DNA from 2 places in the Peribacillus sp. NPDC055009 genome. Region 1 is predicted to be linked to the other one. Evidence: riboswitches for the same ligand, from Rfam matches in the RefSeq annotation. Region 1 holds a riboswitch; the other holds the start of a gene.
The links. A riboswitch is a leader RNA that binds a small molecule or an ion and turns the genes downstream of it on or off. The one in region 1 is predicted to bind thiamine pyrophosphate.

Region 1 (4,219 bases):
AGTAATAACAAGTTTTAAAACCAAAATAAAAGAGGTGAAAGATATGCTGAAGAAAATAATGAAAAAAATCAAACAGCTTTCCCAAGGCAGCAGTGAGCGAAGACATGGTCATTATCGCCGAGGTAGCAGCAGCAGCAGCAGCCGAGGCTACAAAAGGTATCCCATGAGTGGAAGTGACCGCTACAAGAGAAAAGGGCGCGGCAGTAGCAGCTAATTCAGTTTCTTTGACTTCAATGCAGCCTGCAGGTCCATTGAGATTTCTTTAATATCTGAATAAGGTTCTTGGATGCTTAATAACCTGTTCAGTAAATGCACGGTTTCTTTTTCTAACGAAAGCTCTTCTGTCCAAGGAAGAGTCTTTTTACTTTTGGAGGCGTACGTCGTATAAAGTACATATAGAAGTATTTCCCCCAAGTCGTAAAAATCCTGCCTTTTCAGCTGCAACATGGATTCTTTAGTAAAATCGGCCGAATTGATCTTTTTAGACAAACCAAAGTCTATCAAAATGGGCTGATTGTTCTTTAGTAAAATATTTGGTATACGTAAATCTTGATGGGAAATGTCATGGTCATGTAGATAAGATACTAAACCGACCAGCTCATCCAGAAAAAATAGAGACTCTTTCTCATTGAATGTTATATGATTCATGAAAATATGGTCTTCCAAATTATCTCCTTCTATGAAATCCATCACAAAATAAACATTTCCCTCATGTGAAAATTTATCGTGAAATTTGGGGATGTTTTTGTGGTTTAACATTCGTAAAATGGAAATTTCATTTTCAAACTGCTTCAGCTCTTTTTTGCTGCGGCGTTTACTTTTCCGGAGTTGCTTGATCACTATATTTTCTTTTTTTTTCAAATCATTGCAAAGATAAATAATACCGTAGCTTCCTGTTCCGATTACAGCTTTTACCTCGTAACGGTAATTCAAAACCACTCCTTTTTTTAAAGGTATATCCACGAAAAATTGGTAGAACTTTCTAAATGTACGCAAAATTGAAACTTTCCTCACCACTTTCATCTATTCAAGTCAAGAACAAAAAAGTCCGTTATTAATTAAGCTGGAAATATGAATGAACATGGTTAGTTTAACACTGATTTTTGATAATGCGGTAATGAAAGTCATTTTATAATAAATATAAGAAAAACAAGAACTTTAGCATGGTCGATGAAGTGCTTAACAAACCGATGCAAGTAGCCGTCAATGCGGTTAACAAGTAATTTTAATAGTTGAATAGGGAGGGGGGCCGTCATGGGCAGTCCGGATACGGCCTTTAATCCAGTTTATCTTTCAATCTTATATCGGGAATAGGACAAATTGGCGGATCGTTAATTGGAGGGTACTTCGTTGGGAAAATAGGCCATAGAAGAGTACTTTTATCCCTCTGTGCAATGGGTACTGTTTGTTTTGTCATATTAGGTTTGACCTCAAATGCAGCAGCCTTATATATTCTGATCGCTTTTGGAGGTGCCTGTACAGTCGGCACGATGAATTTGGCTAATACGTATATATCCGAGTATTATCCCCGGGAGATAAGGTCCACCGGGATAGGTTGGGCCTTGGCTTTTGGTAGAATTGGCGCGATTGTTGCCCCGACATTAATAGGATTACTGCTGGCTGCAAACTATTCACCACAAAATGCATTCATGGCCTTCACTGTTCCGAGCATAATGGCTGCCTGGGCGTTATGTGAAAGAGAAGTATGGCAGCTATGATAAACTACAGATCGAGCAAAATATTAAAACGAAAAGCAACATCGAATGTATAATATTGTTTTTTAGAGAATAAACGAATTCACGAGTAAAGTAGCTAAACTCACGAGTAAAGCAGCAGAAATCCCAAGAAAAATCAATTTCACGAGTAAAGCAGCTGAATTTACGAGTAAACCGGCCAAATTCACGAGTAAAAGAGTAGAATTCACGAGGAAATTACGTAATGAAACCCATTGATTAAAGTGCCGTTAAACTGCCGGGTAAATGGTGTATATGCAAGATTGAAAGGTTAGTAACCCTAAATCATTAAGTTGAAAACTTTTTCTAATACGTTTGACAATTGGATTTATCGTGTTAATATAAAGGCAAATGAAATTTAATATACAATTTGTACCACTAGGGGTGCTTTAAAGGTGAAAGTTGATTTTTACCGCAGAAGCTGAGATTAAAGTATGACTTTAAGACCCTTAGAACCTGATCTGGTTTATACCAGCGTAGGGAAGTGGGGTCTGGAACAATACGTTTCTGTATTATTTCAAGTACAACCACTTTCTTTACGTTTAAGAAAGTGGTTTTTTGTTTGCAAAAAAAGGGGTGATAAAAGTTTTTTTTCGTAATATTCATTCAAAAAATATAATTTGGAGGTAATGGTCATGAAGTTTTCAGAGGAAATTCGTCAGGAAGTGGATCACATTTGGGAAGCTAGCTTTAATCACCCGTTTGTTTCAGGAATAGGAGATGGCACATTGCCATTGGAGTGTTTCCGTTTCTATGTTATGCAAGATTCCTATTATTTATCTCATTTTGCTAGGGTTCAAGCTTTAGGAGCAGTTAAAGCTACTGATTTACATACAACAAGCAGGCTTGCCGGCCATGCACAAGGAACATATGAAGCGGAGTTGAAGCTTCATGAGAATTTTTCTGAGAGATTAGGGATCACAAAAGAAGAACGGGATAATTTCAAACCAGCCCCGACCGCTTATGCTTATACTTCCCATATGTATCGTGCGGCTTATTCGGGACATTTAGGAGATGTTATTGCAGCTATCTTGCCGTGTTACTGGCTTTATTATGAAATAGGTGAAAAGCTGCAAGGGTGCATGCCGGAGGAGCCGATTTATCAAGAATGGATAGCGGCTTACGGAGGGGAGTGGTTCCGCACTTTGGTGGAAGAACAAATTGCGAGGCTTGATGAGATTGCTGAAAAAGTGACAGACGAAGATAAGGAAAGAATGAAAGAGCATTTTATCCTCAGCAGCCAATATGAATACTCATTTTGGGAAATGGCTTATCGTTTAGAGACATGGCCTGTGCATAAGGAAACACTAGAAGTATAAAGGGGAATGAAACAATGAAAAAAGGTTTGAAATTAACGGACATATTGGTCACGATCGTGATTGCGGTAGCATTTGGAATCGTTTATATCCTTTGGGGTTCGATTTATTATTCCGTTAAACCGTTAGGATTACATCTGGATCAACTTATTTATGGAATGTGGTTTATAGCTGGCCCCGTCGCCTTCTTAATTTTACGGAAACCGGGTGTGGCACTTTTGGCGGAGATAGCTGCAGCTTCCGGGGAGTTCTTCCTTGGTTCACCATGGGGGCTGACCGTACTGTTATATGGGGTGGTACAAGGTTTGTTCGCGGAACTGGTGTTCATGGCTTTCAAATATAAAAAATTCAATATGCCGGTGGCCGTTTTAGCTGCGATAGCTTCCTGCCTGGCATCAGTTATTATGGATTTTGCATACGGGGAAATAGGTGCGCTTTCAACCTGGAATCTATCGTTATTCATGATAGCGAGGTTTGTGGGTTCCATATTCTTTGCAGGTGTGACCGCTTATTATCTAGTTAAAGTCCTGGAAGCAACAGGAGTAACAAATCTTGTGCGTCCGGTTTCAAATAAAGATTATGCAGAACTGGATCAAAAGTAGAGGTTGAGGGCCATGGAACCAATCGTTTCTGTTGAAAAGTTAAGAATGAAATATCCCGGTGATGAATCTTTGATATTCAAGGACCTATCATTAACGTTTGATCAAGGAGAAAAAGTGCTATTGTTGGGGCCATCAGGTTGTGGTAAGTCGACCCTTTTACAAGTGTTAAGCGGATTGATTCCGAATTCCATCGAAGTACCGATGAAAGCGGAAAAATTGAAATGCCCTTCTTCGTGGGGGTATGTTTTTCAAGATCCTGATAGTCAGTTTTGCATGCCATTTGCCGATGAGGAAATTGCCTTCGTCCTTGAGAATCTTTCCGTCCCTAAAGAAGAAATGAAAGAGAAGATTCAAAATCATTTCCGTAAAGTAGGATTGAACCTGGGCCATACAAGTATTGAAACATTATCAGGCGGGATGAAACAGCGTCTGGCAATCGCTTCAGTATTGGCCCTTGAACCAGAAGTGATATTTTTAGATGAGCCAACCGCCATGCTTGATCCGGAAGGAACGAAAGAAATCTGGGAATTGCTGAAGGAAGTCGGACGAGACAAAACGGTTATTATCG
Region 2 (4,219 bases), on a different contig from region 1:
TACAAAAGGACTGATTTGCCTGTCATCAAACTATGCTTAATCATACTGGCGACAAGGACCTGCATAAATTACTTGTTGAAGTGATCAATCAAGGGAAACAGGAACATGACCAACTTGAATCATTATTAAAAGAAAATAACGTAGGACTGCCTCCGTCACCACCTAAAAGGCCTAAAGCTAATTTGGAGGATATTCCAGTCGGGGCACGTTTTCAAGATCCTGAAATCTCTGCTTCAGTATCAATCGATATTAATGCAGGATTAGTTGCTTGCAGCCAAATCATGGGTCAATGCATCAGAGAAGATATTGCACAGATGTTCGCACAATTCCATACGAATAAAGCTGCATTGGGTGCTGAATTCCTAAGATTGAATAAGGAAAAAGGCTGGCTGTCCCTCCTCCACTTCATATTAATAAAACAAGCATGTAAATATAATGAAATATCCCCTAATCATGTTGACATCGTGATTGGATGCCCAACATGATTAAGGGGTTAATTCCGATAATGAAAGGACGATTAAGGAATCATTACCATTGCAGACTTTCGATTAAGTGGCACTTTGTGCATTGTTGACTATAATCAGTTTTTACAAATTCATGATTACACTTCTCGCGAAAAATGTTCAGCTCCCTTTTCAGCTGTTCCAATTGAGTTTCCAACTGTTTCATTTCAACTTTTATTTGGATTACCCGATTCATCGAATTCTCCCTCTCATCGGAATCATAAATAGATTTCCCCGTCCGTTTTCCTAAATTCATTCGCTTTTTCTTTAAGACCTTCATCGATTACCGACTCAAAGCCCAGACCCTTTTCCTTCGCCAAATCACGGATGTCTTGAGAAATCCTCATACTGCAGAATTTGGGTCCGCACATTGAACAGAAATGGGCTGTCTTGGCACCTTCAGCCGGTAGTGTTTCATCGTGATATTCAACTGCCCTTTCAGGATCGAGGGAAAGATTGAATTGATCTCTCCAACGAAATTCGAATCTAGCCTTCGAAAGGGCATCATCCCGTTTTCGTGCCTGGGGGTGGCCTTTAGCAAGATCAGCTGCGTGGGCTGCAATTTTATAAGTAATGACCCCTACACGAACATCCTCTTTATTCGGAAGCCCCAAATGCTCTTTCGGTGTCACATAACAAAGCATGGCCGTTCCAAACCATCCAATCATGGCAGCACCAATCGCAGAAGTGATATGATCGTATCCAGGAGCTATATCCGTTGTCAATGGTCCCAGGGTATAGAATGGTGCTTCTTGACAGACTTCCAGCTGCTTATCCATATTTTCTTTAATCAAATGCATCGGTACGTGACCGGGTCCCTCCACCATGACTTGAACATCGTGCTTCCAAGCAATCTTCGTCAGTTCCCCAAGTGTTTCCAATTCAGCGAATTGAGCCTCATCGTTTGCATCTGCAATGGAGCCAGGACGGAGGCCGTCACCTAATGAGAAAGAGACATCATACGCCTTCATGATTTCACAAATCTCTTCAAAGTGAGTATAGAGAAAACTTTCTTGGTGGTGGGCCAAGCACCATTGTGCCATGATGGAGCCCCCCCGGGAAACGATTCCCGTAACTCGCTTTGCTGTCATGGGAATGTATCGCAAAAGCACTCCGGCGTGTATCGTGAAGTAATCCACACCTTGCTCAGCCTGCTCGATTAATGTATCCCGGAAAACTTCCCAATTTAAATCTTCCGCGACTCCATTCACTTTTTCCAATGCTTGATATATCGGAACCGTCCCAACTGGCACAGGAGAATTCCTGATAATCCATTCCCGGGTCGTGTGAATATTCTTACCGGTGGAAAGATCCATTATGTTGTCTGCACCCCAACGTGTAGCCCAAGTCATTTTCTCCACTTCTGCTTCAATCGATGAACTAACAGCGGAATTTCCAATATTCGCATTTATTTTCACATGAAAATTACGTCCAATGATCATGGGCTCACTTTCAGGATGGTTAATATTTGCCGGAATGATCGCCCTCCCGCTAGCTACCTCATCTCTTACAAAATCAGGGGCTACATTTTCCCTGATCGAGATGAATTCCATCTCAGGAGTTATGATACCTTTTCGGGCATAATGGAGCTGGGTTACGTTTTGCCCTTTTGCTGCACGCAATGGTTTTCTTTTCAATCCCGGAAAAATTTCTGCTTTCGTTTGTGACTCTTTTTTATACCCGTTATCTTCGGGCTTTATTTCACGCCCTTCATACTCTTCAACATCTTCCCTTTCCAGAACCCAGCTGCGTCTAATCGGGGCAAGACCTTTATGAATATCAATGGGATATTCTGAATCCGTATAAAAGCCGCTTGTGTCATATACTCGTAAAGGCGGATTCTCCTCTTCGCCGAATGAACCTGTAGTCGGACTTAGCTTAATTTCACGCATGGGCACCCTAATATCGGGTCTAGATCCCTCAACATACACTTTTTTACTCCCGGCAAAACTGGACATAATTGAAACGTTCATGTCATTTACTGAATTACTCATCATGATTTCATTTCTCCTTTTTAAGTTCATTTAAAAAGGACAAAATCCAATCCATTTCGCACGAAAAAGCCAGATCTCATATTTAAGACCTGGCTAACGTTAGTATGGCTACAGAAATGACCAATTGAAATGTCATTGTTTAGTAGATTCTAACTTCCCCACGCTGGTATGAACCAGATCAGGTCCTGAGGGTTAAGAAGCTTAAGCGCTTCTCTCTCAGCCCAACTTTTATTGGACACCCCTAGTCTGAATAATTTAATTGATTACAGGGTAACTATATCTCACCCATTTCATTCTGTAAATAATTTGAAAGACCTAATATTTTCATTACAACTATCAAAAATTTATTATTTGAAGAAGAGCCGTTAATTAATTTCCCAGGCTCTCAAGGATAGGGTAAAGCTCCTCTAAATGCTTGATTTCATAGGTTGGAATCACTTCATTCCGTTCCTTATCATGGCGATTTATCCAAACCGACTTTATGCCTACCCGTGATGCTCCAAGGATATCCGTCATTAAATTATCGCCGACCATCAATACTTCATCCTTATCAAGCTCCATGATCCCCAAAGCATGCTCAAAAATGGAGGCATCCGGTTTACCTCTTCCAAATGCGCCTGAAATCACGATTTGGTCGAAATAAGGAACCAGTTCAGGCGTAATTTCAAGTTTGGTATTTTGCAGCTCAGGAGATCCGTTCGTAAGCAATAGCAACTTATACTTCCCTTTTAATTCATCCAGAACACGGAATGTTTCTTCATAGATAAATGGCTTTTTGCGTCTCTCCGCAGGGAAACGTTCTGCCAGTTCAAGTCCAAATTCCGGGTCATCGATCCCTAATGCCAATAACCCTCTCGTCCACGCTTCTTTCCGATAAGCCGGTGCAATCCCGGCCATCTTCCTGAATTCATCATGATCATCCTGAAAATTTCCCCATAGCCCCTCAAATGGGTTGATTCCGATCATTTGGGTGAATGCATATGTATCGTAAGAAGAATAAAGCTCACGCGCTTCCTTTCGCACAGCTTCTTCAAAATCGTCGACATTCAGATCATATTTCTCCTTGGCCACTTCACATGTGGCCACAAAAGCCTCTTTTACACTTTTCTGATCCCATAGTAATGTATCATCTAAATCAAAAAAAACTGCCTTCAGCAAAATGTCCACCCCTCTTTCCCTATTATTGAATTCGTAAAAATTACACTATTACAATAATAAACCACAACCAATAAAAAAAGAATAACTATTCGGAAAATGACTTACCTTTTCTAGTGGGAAACCCTTATCCACTTATCATCTTTCAAATACATACAGCTTTCCATTACTGGCAATCTTGAATTTGGGACCGGTGAACCCCCGTCGGATCAGCTCTTTCCTCATATATACCATGAGGGCGGCATGACTCACGATCAAAACATCCCTTTCCCCCTTTGCAAAGACTTCATCCAATACTTTATTGATCCTTCGCTCTGCGATCTTAATTTCCGCCCTTGTCTGCTTGTTTAACACCGAGCAGCAGCGAATCCAGATAGCCCAAAGGATGAATGGCAGCTTTACCCTTCCTTTAAGAGGCGGGGAAGGTATTTCCCGCAGCTCCTCCATCCGGTGAACCGGACCTGGATAGATATGTTCCGCTGTCTTGACAGCTCTCGACATATCACTGCAATAACACTCCTCCCATTCCTCCGCGCCAAATAAAGTCGTTCCATAAATAATATCCGC

Region 2: it holds a riboswitch for thiamine pyrophosphate, as region 1 does, so the genes downstream of both, thiC (phosphomethylpyrimidine synthase ThiC) here and tenA (thiaminase II) in region 1, are expected to answer to the same signal.

Annotation. Positions count from the first base shown of each region.
Region 1 covers NZ_JBSGVZ010000012.1:29,680-33,898, forward strand. The annotation lists gene ACWF5P_RS17760 (protein kinase domain-containing protein) at 211-939, opposite strand; gene ACWF5P_RS17765 (MFS transporter) at 1,359-1,718, shown strand; TPP riboswitch at 2,104-2,233, shown strand; gene tenA (thiaminase II) at 2,369-3,052, shown strand; gene ACWF5P_RS17775 (ECF transporter S component) at 3,067-3,651, shown strand; gene ACWF5P_RS17780 (ATP-binding cassette domain-containing protein) at 3,664-4,219, shown strand, end outside.
Region 2 covers NZ_JBSGVZ010000016.1:24,926-29,144, reverse strand. The annotation lists partial or broken gene ACWF5P_RS20305 (DUF3231 family protein) at 1-430, shown strand, start outside; gene thiC (phosphomethylpyrimidine synthase ThiC) at 722-2,500, opposite strand; TPP riboswitch at 2,636-2,750, opposite strand; gene ACWF5P_RS20295 (HAD family hydrolase) at 2,867-3,655, opposite strand; gene ACWF5P_RS20290 (histidine phosphatase family protein) at 3,791-4,219, opposite strand, start outside.